2 regions of the Paenibacillus sp. FSL K6-3182 genome follow, and region 2 is predicted to be linked to the other one. Evidence: predicted binding sites of a transcription regulator. Region 2 holds the regulator's gene; the other holds the start of a gene.

Region 1 (6,277 bases), 490 kb from region 2:
TACGGTACATCCTCTCTAAACACAGCTTCGCCGTCCCTAACAGGACGGCGAAGCATCAACACGTATAATTGCCGGACAATTTATTCTAGATCTTCGAACTCTTCATCGTCTTCATCAGGTTTGAAATTAGCCTGAGTTGCTGCTGCAGACAAGTTGCTCGCATCGCGAATTTGCTTTTCAATAACTTCGGCAACATCCTTGTGATCTTTCAAATACTGCTTCGCATTCTCACGACCTTGGCCCAGACGCTCGCCATTGTAAGAGAACCATGCTCCGCTCTTCTGAACGATATCCATCTCAACACCGATATCAACAAGCGTACCTTCTCTGGAAATACCTTCGCCGTACATGATGTCCACCTCAGCTTGCTTAAACGGTGGAGCAACCTTGTTCTTAACAACCTTAATACGAGTACGGTTACCTATCATGTCATTGCCTTGCTTTAGCGTCTCAATACGACGAACGTCAAGACGTACGCTCGAGTAGAATTTCAATGCGCGTCCGCCTGGTGTTGTCTCGGGGTTACCGAACATAACGCCGACTTTCTCACGCAATTGGTTAATAAAGATCGCAATTGTTTTCGATTTGCTAATTGCTCCCGATAGCTTTCTCAAAGCCTGAGACATCAGACGAGCTTGAAGACCTACGTGAGAATCACCCATATCGCCTTCGATTTCAGCTTTCGGTACGAGTGCCGCAACGGAGTCAATAACGATAATATCTACCGCGCCGCTTCTTACAAGAGCTTCGGCAATTTCCAAAGCTTGTTCGCCTGTATCAGGCTGCGAAAGCAATAGCTCATCAATATTTACACCAAGCTTGCTTGCATAAAGCGGGTCAAGCGCATGCTCGGCATCGATAAAGGCAGCTTGTCCGCCAATTTTTTGAACCTCAGCAATCGCGTGAAGAGCTACTGTCGTTTTACCAGAAGATTCTGGTCCATATATTTCGATAACCCGTCCACGCGGTAATCCGCCTATTCCCAAAGCAATATCTAGAGCAAGCGAACCGCTAGGCACGGTCTCAACTTGCATGTGTGTGGATTCTCCCAATTTCATGATGGAGCCTTTACCAAATTGTTTCTCAATTTGACGCAAAGCCATTTCTAGTGCAGCGCGACGATCCGACAAGAAACTCACATCCTTCTTTATTTATAATTTTATGATACCTTTTTTCCGGCAGGTTGACAAGCATTTTTTCGAACATACATTCGCCTTTTCGCTTCGCCCCCTTAAATGGACATAAAAAAACCGCAGCAAAGGTAATCTTCGCTACGGTTCTTCCGATAACTAAGCTTTATTATAACGGTCAAACCGTCAATTGACAAACATTATTTATGGCAATCATCCATTTGCCAAACATGCATCTGCCATTCCTAATCAGCAAAATTACCGTGCTTGCAGCGCAAGCCACAAACGATACAAAGCAGACTTTACTGCTCTCATTCTGATCATGCCTCTGCCGCCACTCAAATTCAGCGTATGAACAGCGGTCGGTTTGCCGCGCTCGGCAATTCCTACATAGACAAGCCCCACTGGCTTGCCTTCTGATTGTGCTGGACCAGCAACTCCTGTCAAAGAAACGCCAAAATCAGCATCGGAGAGTTCTCGAACCCGCTCTGCCATTAAAGCGGCAGTCGAATCGCTAATCGCTCCAGGAGCCCCTTCGCCTTCAAGCTGAGTCATCGGAATGCTGAGCAAATGATGCTTCATTATATTGGTGTAGGTGACAACCCCTCCTACGTACTCTCCACTGCTTCCAGGAACGTTTGTAATTAGCTCGGCAAGCAAACCCCCACTAATGCTTTCCGCGCTCGCCAGCTTGCGTCTTGAGGCTCTCAGCAGGTGTATAACCTCCTCCTCCAGAGGGATATCCTGCTCTGCATACAAATATTCGCCTACCCGCTCCTTAATCTGCTGCACACTTTTATCGATTTTCAGATCAGCCTCAATGGAAGAGCTCGCTTTGGTCGATACGCGTATCGAAACCTCGCCTTCCTTTGCATATGGTGCGATCGTAGGATCAAGCTGCCCATCAATCAGATCCAGAAGCTTAGCTTCGAGGTTGGATTCACCTATCCCCGCAAACTTTAAAATGCGAGAATAAAGCGGATTGGCCTCTCCCATCATCGAACGCAGCCACCGTTCACCGGCATCTTCCATCATCGGCTTCATTTCACGCGGCGGTCCCGGCAGCAGCAAATAAAGTGTTCCATCAACAGACAAACCGTTGCCAACAGCTAAGCCTGTAGTATTTTCCAACGGAACCCCGCCATCGATCATCAAAGCCTGACGACGATTGCTCTCCACCATATGAATGCCGCGCGAGCTGAACATCTGCTCAATTGCTGACATAGACGGCTCATGAATACTCAGCTCACGGTTCAAATAATCAGCTAATACATCTTTTGTAAGATCATCTTGTGTTGGTCCGAGTCCGCCAGTAAAAACAAGCAAATCCGCTCGGCTTCTGCCGATCTCAATGGCTTGCCTCAGGCGAGCAGAATTATCCCCAACTACAGTCTGAAAATAGACGTCTACACCCAACTCTGCAAGCTTCTGCGATAAGTATTGGGCATTCGTGTTAACAATTTGCCCGAGCAGCAGCTCTGTCCCGACTGCAATAATTTCTGCTTTCATGATTCAAGTTCTCCTTCATATTCAAATGTATGAGTAATTATAGCCATATAAGCAAAAGCATCTCCCCTTTTTGACGGAAAGATGCTTTACCATTATTCTACCGGAATCAGATGTTTGTTTTTCAAGAAATAATCAATGCCTGAGTAAACCGTAATAGCAGCTGCTACCCAGCTTGCAATAACATCGAATGGAAAATCAATAAAATTGAATGGGAAATTATTAATAAGGAGAGCGATAATCATCGTAATTTGAATCGCCGTCTTCCATTTCCCCCAAGTGCTGGCAGCCATAACAGAACCCTCTAAAAGTGCGATTTGACGAAGTCCTGTAACAGCAAACTCTCTACTGATAATAACAATGGCAATCAGCGCATTAAGTTTATCCATTTCAACAAGTGAAATGAGCACTGCCGCCACGAGAAGCTTATCCGCCAAAGGGTCAAGCAGCTTGCCGAGGTTAGTTACAATTTTGTTTTTCCTTGCAATATAACCATCTAGACCGTCTGTACTTGCTGCCACAATAAAAATGAGTGCCGCTGCAATTTGATTGTATGTAATGGAGAAGTCAGAAATCGTGAACGACCCCAAATCCACTTTAATAAGCAGAAAAAACATAATAACCGGCACCAAAAATATTCTGGCTAGTGTAATGCGGTTCGCCAGATTCACGCAATTCCCTCCTCAGATCGATCTAACTCATAGGTGTGCGTTACGCGAACCCTTTGTTTGTAAAAAAAATCAGATTTTTGTCCCAGCTGCAATTCATTTGTTAAGCAGCTTTGAGTGACCGCATGTGTTTTTTCTCTCATCTATGTATCCCCCAGATCCAACTGTAAAGCTGTCTAAACAAGTATAATACATGCCATTACACGTGTCAAAAGCGGCTAAAGCCTCATTTTTCATCTATGGCTTTACCAAAACGAAAAGCCCCGTTTCTCGGAAACCGATGAAACGAAGCCTTTTTAAATATAAGAAAGTATATATTTTGCACCTACTCATCTTATATTTCTTCGTCAAAGCTGCTTCGGCATCCAGAGGACGCTGAAGGTGTTTTTGCTTGTTAGGAACGATAATTAGTAAATTGAAGCTCTACAGGCAAATCAGCTTCCCTAAGCAGCTTCATAACAGCTTGCAAATCATCTAAGCTTTTTCCAGAAACGCGCAGTTGGTCGCCTTGAATCAAGCTTTTTACCTTCAGCTTTGAATCGCGGATAAGTATATTAATTTTTTTTGAAACATCCTGCTCAATACCCTGTCTTAGCTTAATGCGCTGACGAACCGTATTGCCGGAAGCACCTTCAATTTTTCCGTAGTCCATATTTTTAATTGGAACTCCGCGTTTTACCATTTTGGATAATAAAATGTCCAGCACACTCTTAAGCTTATACTCATCCTCTGAAGCAACAACAAGATCTTCCTTCTCAAGTGCAATGGAACTCTTGCTGCCTTTGAAATCAAAGCGTGTTTCAATTTCCCGCTCCGCCTGCTTAATCGCATTGGCTAATTCTTGCATATCCACCTTGGATACAATATCAAATGCATTTTCTGATGCCAATTCAATCTCTCCTTTGTTACGGTAATCATTATTCCGTTTTCGTTTGATTCGTTTCCGTACCTGTACCTGTGTTAGTGCCAGATTCAGTTCCAGTATCAGTATTTCCACCTGTTGCAGCGTTTTCGTCAATTAGAGGTTTAAGCAGCAGCTTCTTCGAGCCTGCTCTGTCCCCGTCAGGAACAATAACGCCATCAACCTTAATTTCCGTCAAATCTGCTCTACCAACATTGATATAAAGCGGACCCGTAAGTTCAAATGATTCTACACTACCGTCCTCAGCATTCGCAGAATAAAGCTTCTCGCCTTGATTGCTGTCTGAACGTACCTCTAACCAGCTTCTGCCGCCGCTCACTTTAACTTCAACCTTATGGGCAACGCCAACAGGACCGATATCATATTGATCCGCTTTGCCTACTTTGCTTCCGAAAGTAACCGTTGTTGGTGCTTGTGTTGGTGTTGGCGGTGTTGGATTGTCGGTTGGCGTGTTTTCGTTTCCGCCCGCGGTTCCTCCCTCGTTCGTAGCTGGAGGTTTTGAAACTTCCGTGATATTGGTATTGTTGTCGGTTTGTTTGGCACCACCTGTGTCATTATTAATAACATACACCCAGATGACGACAACAATTAAAATAAGAAACGACCACATCATCACATTGAAGCCGATTTTCCCTAGTCTTTCTGAAGACTGGGACTGCACACGTCTTGGTGATCTTGATACAATCGGCTCAGATATTTGTTCTACCGGCGCTGCAGGCACCTCATGCTGATACAAACGAAGCACTTCGTCCGGATCAAGCCCAACAGCTTCTGAGTAATTTTTCACAAATGCTCGTACATAAAAAGGACCAGGCAAAACCGTGTGGTCTCCACTTTCAATCGCTTCCAAATACCGTTTTCTAATTTTTGTCGTTTCTTGAATATCATCAAGCGTTAATCCACGTTGCTCTCTCGCCTTGCGAAGCAATTCTCCTAAGTCAGACATGAGACGGCCTCCTTCCGATTAGAAATCGTCTGTATAGTTAGTTGTAAAGGACTCATAAGAAATTTCTTCATCTGGGTTGTTCCGTAATTCAACAATAATATCAAAATGGCTGTAATCGTAATTGGATTCCTTAATAAATATGTCCGGATGCTCAATTACTTTAGTTGATGGCATAGCCATAATTTCCTGAAGCAAGCTGTAATGCTTTTCATTTGAACGAATCGTACTGACGATGCCATCAATGATAAAAATCGTATTTGGCTGCATTTCGTCCTCTGACATCTGGCTTCTAACCGTCTGGCGCAATAAGGTGGAGGACACAAAGGACCATCGTTTGTTCGAGCATACGCTTCCTGCAATAATGGATTCCGTCTTCCCAACTCGCGGCATCCCTCTTACTCCTATAACCTGATTGCCGTCTCGTTTAAACACTTCACCCAAAAAATCGACCAAAATGCCCAACTCATCGCGTGTAAAACGAAACGTCTTGCGATCATCAGAGTCACGCTCAATGTAGCGTCCATGTCGCACTGCCAAAATATCTACAATTGTAGGCGTTCTCAGTTTGTTAACAGTAATATTATCTACTTTTTGCAGCATTTTGCCAAGCAACTCAATCTTCTCATCATCGTCAGTTTGAAGCAGCATGCCCCTTGTTCTATCTTCCACACCGTTAATTGTCATAATATTAACCTCAAGCATACCGAGCAATGAGGCGATATCTCCAAGTAATCCCGGGCGGTTTTTATGTATTTTGTATTCCATGTACCATTGTTTCGATTCCAATGCGGTCACCGTCCTAAACCTGTTCTTGTAGAAGTATGTAAAAGAAGATTACATACATCATGAAACATAATTCTACAAGTTTCGTCACAATCCTGCAACCCAAAAAGAAACATTGCAGAAAAGCCTCCTAGAGGAGGCTCTTCTGCTTCTGCTTCTGTTAAGGAAGATGACGATTTCGTACGATTGCTGCTAAGACTCCTGAACGAGCTTGACCATTAAGCATGCAAGTGTTTTGCGTTCTGCTTCATCGCCAGCGTCCCATAGCTGCTTCAATACGCGTTCTTCCTCATTTTTCGGATCGACCTTCTCGTCGAGAAAA
Region 2 (6,277 bases):
TTGTAGACAGTGGTTTAATTGTGATTAAACCTTACATAACTTGACACATTTGCGTTGTAACGGTTAGAATGAACATATAAAAGAGCGACTGGAAGGTTGATGCGACATGGCTGATGATATTCGCAGAAATATGGCCTTATTTCCCATCGGCATCGTTATGAAGCTGACGGATTTAACAGCCCGCCAAATCCGTTATTACGAGCAGCATGAACTAATCGTTCCTGCAAGAACAGCAGGCAATCAGCGGTTATTTTCATTTAATGACGTAGAACGGCTTTTGGAAATTAAATCGTTAATTGAGAAGGGCGTTAATATCGCCGGCATTAAGCAAGTAATGAATCCTGTATCCAAGGAATCTGATGATGCGACAATTGTCAGTGAGCAATCGGAAGTGAAGCGCCGTGAGCTATCCGATCAGCAGCTTCACCGACTGCTTAAACAGCAATTGCTGGAGAAAAGACCTGGACAAGCTTCGCTAATTCAAGGACAATTGACTCGTTTCTTAAATAAGCGCTAATTTAACATGATAACTATTGCTTCGCAAACTAAGGAGATGATTCTGTGAGTTACACTAAAGACGATATTAGACGTATAGCACAGGAACAAAATGTTCGATTTATTCGTTTGCAATTTACGGATTTGCTCGGAACAATTAAAAATGTTGAAATTCCTGTAAGCCAGCTTGAAAAAGCGTTGGATAACAAAATGATGTTCGATGGTTCTTCTATCGAAGGTTATGTACGTATTGAAGAATCAGATATGTATCTGTATCCTGATCTTGATACATGGGTTGTATTTCCATGGGTAACTCAAGATCGTGTTGCTCGCTTGATCTGTGATATTTACATGCCAGACGGAACGCCATTCGCTGGAGATCCGCGCGGTATTTTGAAACGTGCACTGAAGGAAGCAGAAGATCTAGGATACACAGCAATGAACGTTGGTCCAGAACCGGAATTTTTCTTGTTCAAAACCGATGAGCGCGGCGAACCTACGACTGAGCTTAATGACCAAGGCGGTTATTTCGACTTAGCGCCTATGGATATGGGTGAAAACTGTCGCCGTGAAATCGTTTTGACACTTGAAGAAATGGGCTTCGAAATTGAAGCATCCCATCATGAAGTGGCACCAGGCCAGCACGAGATTGACTTTAAATATGCCGACGCGATTAAAGCGGCTGACCAAATTCAAACATTTAAGCTAGTCGTAAAAACAGTTGCTCGCGAGCATGGGTTGCATGCTTCATTTATGCCTAAACCGTTGTTTGGCGTGAATGGTTCGGGTATGCACTGTCACCAATCGTTGTTTAAAGGCGATACAAACGTGTTTTACGATGAGAAGGACAAACTTGGCCTAAGTACTGCTGCTCGTCATTACATGGCAGGAATTCTGCTTCATGCGCGTGCAATGGCTGCGATTACGAATCCTACAATTAACTCCTATAAACGTCTAGTGCCTGGTTATGAAGCGCCTTGTTATGTAGCATGGTCTGCAAGCAACCGCTCGCCAATGATCCGTATTCCTGCTTCGCGCGGTCTTAGCACACGTGTAGAAGTACGGAATCCAGATCCGGCTGCTAACCCGTATTTGGCACTTGCTGTAATGCTCAGAGCTGGTCTTGACGGCATTCAAAACAAGCTACCTTTACCAGCACCAACAGATCGGAACATCTATATCATGACAGAGGAAGAGCGTCAGGATGCAGGCATCCCGAGCTTACCGCTTGATTTGAAAGAAGCACTGGACGAAATGCTCAGAAGCGACATCATCTGCGATGCGCTGGGTGATCATGCTCTTGCTCATTTCTACGAACTTAAAGAAATCGAGTGGGATATGTACCGCACACAAGTTCACCAATGGGAACGCGATCAGTACTTGACACTTTACTAAAATTCAAAAACCTCAACGCTGCTGGCGTTGAGGTTTTTTTTACATTCAGTTATACAGCTGAAATAAAGCCTGATGAAGTGAAGGCGCAGACATTTGTTAATCACATGTCGATAAGTAGCCTATATAGTCGCTCAGCAGCGTCTATGATGCGCTGATTACGGTTTTAGAGAAGATCAAATATATTTAAAGCAATGGACTCAATACGCTCCTAAAGGAAAGTATACAGGTCTAAGAGCTACGGTCTAGTGCTTGTATGTCGATGAAATATATGCGTCATTAGTAAAATAAACCTTTATAGGATCAGTCCAACACATGGATAATGTGTTTGTGGCTGGTCTTATTTAGGTTGAATAGAGCCAGTACCACATAGAGTTAGTACTATTCGGGTGGTTATATTGTTGTTATATTCATAATAGCTAATCAACCCAAGCTAATAAACGAAATCGTGACATATATTTTAAACTCAAAAACGACCTAACTATAACTTGGATAATCAACGATAAATGAGGTGAGCAGCTTGACAGAAACTAGAATAGATGAAGAAACCAATAGCAGTATTTATGTGTTGCTTACGGACACGGGCACATGGTTTACTCGGTTGATCAAATTATTTACTGGTGCACCCTATAATCACGCTTCACTTGCAATGGATATAAATCTGAAGAATATATACAGCTTTGGGCGTAAACGTGCGAACAACCCGTTAATCGCTGGCTTTGTCAAAGAAAACGTCTATACTGGAACCTTTCGATATTTCCCAAATACGCGCTGTGTTCTTCTAAAGATTGCTTTATCAGAAAAACAACATGCCGCATTGCTTCAATACATTCGTGAGTTTGAAAAAAATAAAGAAAATTACCGATACAATTTAATCGGATTGTTAGGAGTACTACTTGAGCTTAATATCGAGCCACCAGATTCATATTTTTGCTCCCAGTTTGTTGCTGAAGCCATGCGGAGCAGTGGTATAAACTTGTGGGAACGACCATCCGCGCAAGTTACACCTCATGATTTTCTTAAACATGAGCAAATGCAAATCGTATATGAAGGATTACTTTATGATTATCCGAAACTTGACCGCAAGAAGCTAATACGAATTTCTAATATAAGAACAACAGCCGTACTGTTAAGAAAACGTGTAATTTAACATCTCTCCATTTAAAAATCAAATTAATGGTTGGAAGGAGTATGAAAAGCAAAAAGAAGATCCATCAAATGGATCTTCTTTTGTTAATATGAAGAATGGCTCAAATACGAATTAATATCCGAAGCCAAAGCCGCCGCAACTGCAAGCAATGATCACCAGTAGAATGAATAATACTAAGATGATTCCTAAGCTTGAGAAAGCTCCACCCACGTAACCGGACATTTTTCAATGCACCTCCTTACGAGTTGAATACACAGTATGTTATGCGTGATAAATTCATAGTGATTGGGTGTTTGTCATTAGCTGATGAATTCATGATTTCGTAACTGTGAACGATAAGATCGCTGGCTTTGCATTAACCAAAAAAGTAACTGAATATGACAGACACTATAATTTACTTGCACATTTTTTTATTATGCGAAAATATAGAAGATCTGGTGTTGGCAAACAAGCAGCTACGCTAGTTATACAAAAGCATAGCGGAGAGTGGGAGCTGTATCAGCTTGAACGTAATGTTCCCGCACAACAATTTTGGACCCATGTCATTGGAGAGCTCTAAAATCAGAATTTTGATGAAAGGCATGAGAATGGCAGACGTTACCAAACCTTTAAGCAAGATCGTTAACATAATAGCCAAAGAAAAGGCTGAATCAACATCGTTGATTCAGCCTTTTCTTTATGTACATATTAATTGGTATTAATGAATATCACGGAAAAGTCCAATGACTTTACCTAGAATCGTTACATTTTGAAGTAATATAGGCTGCATTGTGGAATTTTCCGGCTGCAAACGAATATGATTTTTCTCTTTGTAAAATGTTTTGACTGTTGCTTCGTCGTCCTCAGTCATTGCAACTACGATCTCACCATTGTTTGCCGTTTGCTGTTGACGAACAATAACATAATCCCCGTCATGAATACCTGCTTCAATCATACTCTCGCCCATGACATTCAATATAAAAACACTGCTGTCACCAACAAAATGGGAAGGAAGCGGGAAATATTCTTCAATATTTTCTGTAGCAGTAATCGGCACACCAGCGGTAACTTTACCAACAATAGGTACTCTAGCTACGGAAAGCGGGATAATGCCATCAGAGCCTTCTTGATCCAAAATTTCAATAGCACGCGGTTTAGTAGGATCTCGGCGTATTAAACCTTTTTTCTCTAGACGGTCCAAATGACCGTGAACGGTTGAACTGGACAACAATCCAACAGCTTCGCCGATTTCTCGAACGGAGGGTGGATAGCCTTTCTCCCGAACTTCATTCTTAATAAATTCAAGAATTGAATGTTGTCGGTTAGAAATCTTCGACACTGCAATCACTCCATTAGTAGGTTTGCAAAAAATTATAACATAGAACTCGAGTTCGTACAAACATAAGTTCTTAAGTACAGAGGTTCGTATTTTTTCGTTGACACCAAACGTCTGTTCGTGTATTCTAAAAACAGAACAAACGTTTGGGGTGTTGATAAATGATAACCAGTCCAAGTTTTTATAGAACCATTCATAAACAAGATACGAACAAAGCAACAAAGGTCAACCGCTTGATTAGGCATTTCATAAAGCGTCATACTGTTAAGCTCGTCGTTTGCACTGCTGTGTTTTTTTTATTATTTACGAGCTTCCTACTTATGGGAACATACGCTTCGAGTATTACTCCCGAAGCCGCTTCCGCGGAAGAACAAATTATTAGGGTGCAATCAGGCGATACACTCTGGAATATTGCAAAACAAGTTTCAGATGGCAGCCATGATATCAGATATATCGTATATTTGATTAAAGATCGGAATGATCTGCAATCAACAGTTATAAAGCCAGGACAGAAGTTAATTATTCCTAGCATTTAGCTTGATTTTCCATTACAATTCAATAGTTCATACAAAAAATTACTTTCTTTTAAAGTAGATGCAGGCCAATCTACTTCTTTAGAAAGTTTTTTTATGTTTACTGCAGGGTTAACCCTTGGTTTAGCCGTCTATTAAAGGGGACTGAAAGGAGATGCTATTTTGTTACGAGTTGAAGAGTTATCCCACTCATTTATGAATGGGCATGAAACGACCACTGTACTGCAGAAAATAAGCTTTCACGTACATAAGGGAGAAATGATTGCGTTGTTAGGGAGCTCCGGTTCCGGTAAATCTACTTTACTGAACTTAATGGCTGGCTTAATGAAGCCTACAGAAGGCCAAATCTTTATCGCGGACCATAATATTGTAACGATGAATGAAAACCGCTTGGCAGAGTTTAGACGGAAGCATATCGGATTTATTTTTCAAGCGTATGAGTTGATAGCCAACTTGACGGTTAGGGAAAATGTGGAGCTTCCGCTTGTATTTCAATCGATGCATCCTTCAATACGGAAGAAAAAAGCTCTTTCGTTATTAGAGCAGGTGGGAATTCCTGATAAAGCAGAATTATTCCCATCGCAGCTCTCGGGAGGACAACAACAGCGTGTCAGTATTGCAAGATCATTGATAACAGAGCCATCGGTTATTTTTGCGGACGAGCCTACCGGTAATTTGGATACCAAAACAGAGGAAGAAATTATTATGATTTTGAAGCAGTTGAATAAAACGATGGATACTACCTTTATTATCGTAACCCATGAACGTGAGGTAGCAGCACAAACGGAAAAAATTATCACGCTGCGAGATGGTTATCTCGTAACGGATCAGGAAGCCGCACGAGAAAGTATGCTTGCGGGGGGAATTCAAATTGAGAATTAGTGATATTACAAGATTATCATGGGATCAGGTAAGGCGTAGAAAGGTTGTAACGGCATTATGCGCTGCGGGTATTTCAATTGGATGTGCAGCAATTATAATCGCACTCAGTATCGGTGAATCTGCTCAAGTTTACATTGAGAAACAAATGAATAGTTACTTGAAGATGGATGAAATAACGGTAACAGCGAGTACAGGAGCATACGCTGGCGGCGGAGCATCTACGGCTGATGAAGATTCTTTGCAGAAAGGCAAGTTAACCAAGCAAAAGCTTGACATCATGAGACAAATCGAACATGTCAAAGCGGCATCACCATATCAACAGCTTAACTATATGGAGACGATGACGTTAGATGGGCTTACTTCACAAATTCAAACCGAAATTATAGGTACAGATATTGAGATGCTTTCCGCTTTTGGAAATGACATCAATCAAGGAGAAGCAACGAATGTATTAGGTACCATCATTCTTAACTATGGAGCGACAATGGGATTTATTGATGAAGAGTCGAA

The links. Region 2 encodes LexA, which represses DNA repair genes until DNA is damaged. Its sites were predicted from a motif close to CGAACATATGTTCG; they were not measured.
Region 1: recA (recombinase RecA) is a predicted target of LexA. The motif match lies at 1,200-1,213, and genes of this name have one in related genera.

Annotation. Positions count from the first base shown of each region.
Region 1 is NZ_CP150265.1:3,396,719-3,402,995, reverse strand. Features, by position in the region: gene MHH56_RS14800 (RecX family transcriptional regulator) at 1-1, opposite strand, end outside; gene recA (recombinase RecA) at 81-1,130, opposite strand; gene MHH56_RS14790 (competence/damage-inducible protein A) at 1,389-2,639, opposite strand; gene pgsA (CDP-diacylglycerol--glycerol-3-phosphate 3-phosphatidyltransferase) at 2,732-3,307, opposite strand; gene MHH56_RS14780 (hypothetical protein) at 3,304-3,447, opposite strand; gene MHH56_RS14775 (YajQ family cyclic di-GMP-binding protein) at 3,699-4,193, opposite strand; gene MHH56_RS14770 (RodZ domain-containing protein) at 4,222-5,172, opposite strand; gene MHH56_RS14765 (DUF3388 domain-containing protein) at 5,191-5,958, opposite strand; gene MHH56_RS14760 (DUF3243 domain-containing protein) at 6,148-6,277, opposite strand, start outside.
Region 2 is NZ_CP150265.1:3,886,149-3,892,425, reverse strand. Features, by position in the region: gene MHH56_RS17085 (methionine gamma-lyase family protein) at 1-44, shown strand, start outside; gene MHH56_RS17080 (MerR family transcriptional regulator) at 107-517, shown strand; gene glnA (type I glutamate--ammonia ligase) at 562-1,890, shown strand; gene MHH56_RS17070 (hypothetical protein) at 2,408-3,037, shown strand; gene MHH56_RS17065 (sporulation protein YjcZ) at 3,149-3,259, opposite strand; gene MHH56_RS17060 (GNAT family N-acetyltransferase) at 3,366-3,596, shown strand; gene lexA (transcriptional repressor LexA) at 3,735-4,355, opposite strand; gene MHH56_RS17050 (LysM peptidoglycan-binding domain-containing protein) at 4,514-4,888, shown strand; gene MHH56_RS17045 (ABC transporter ATP-binding protein) at 5,048-5,767, shown strand; gene MHH56_RS17040 (ABC transporter permease) at 5,757-6,277, shown strand, end outside.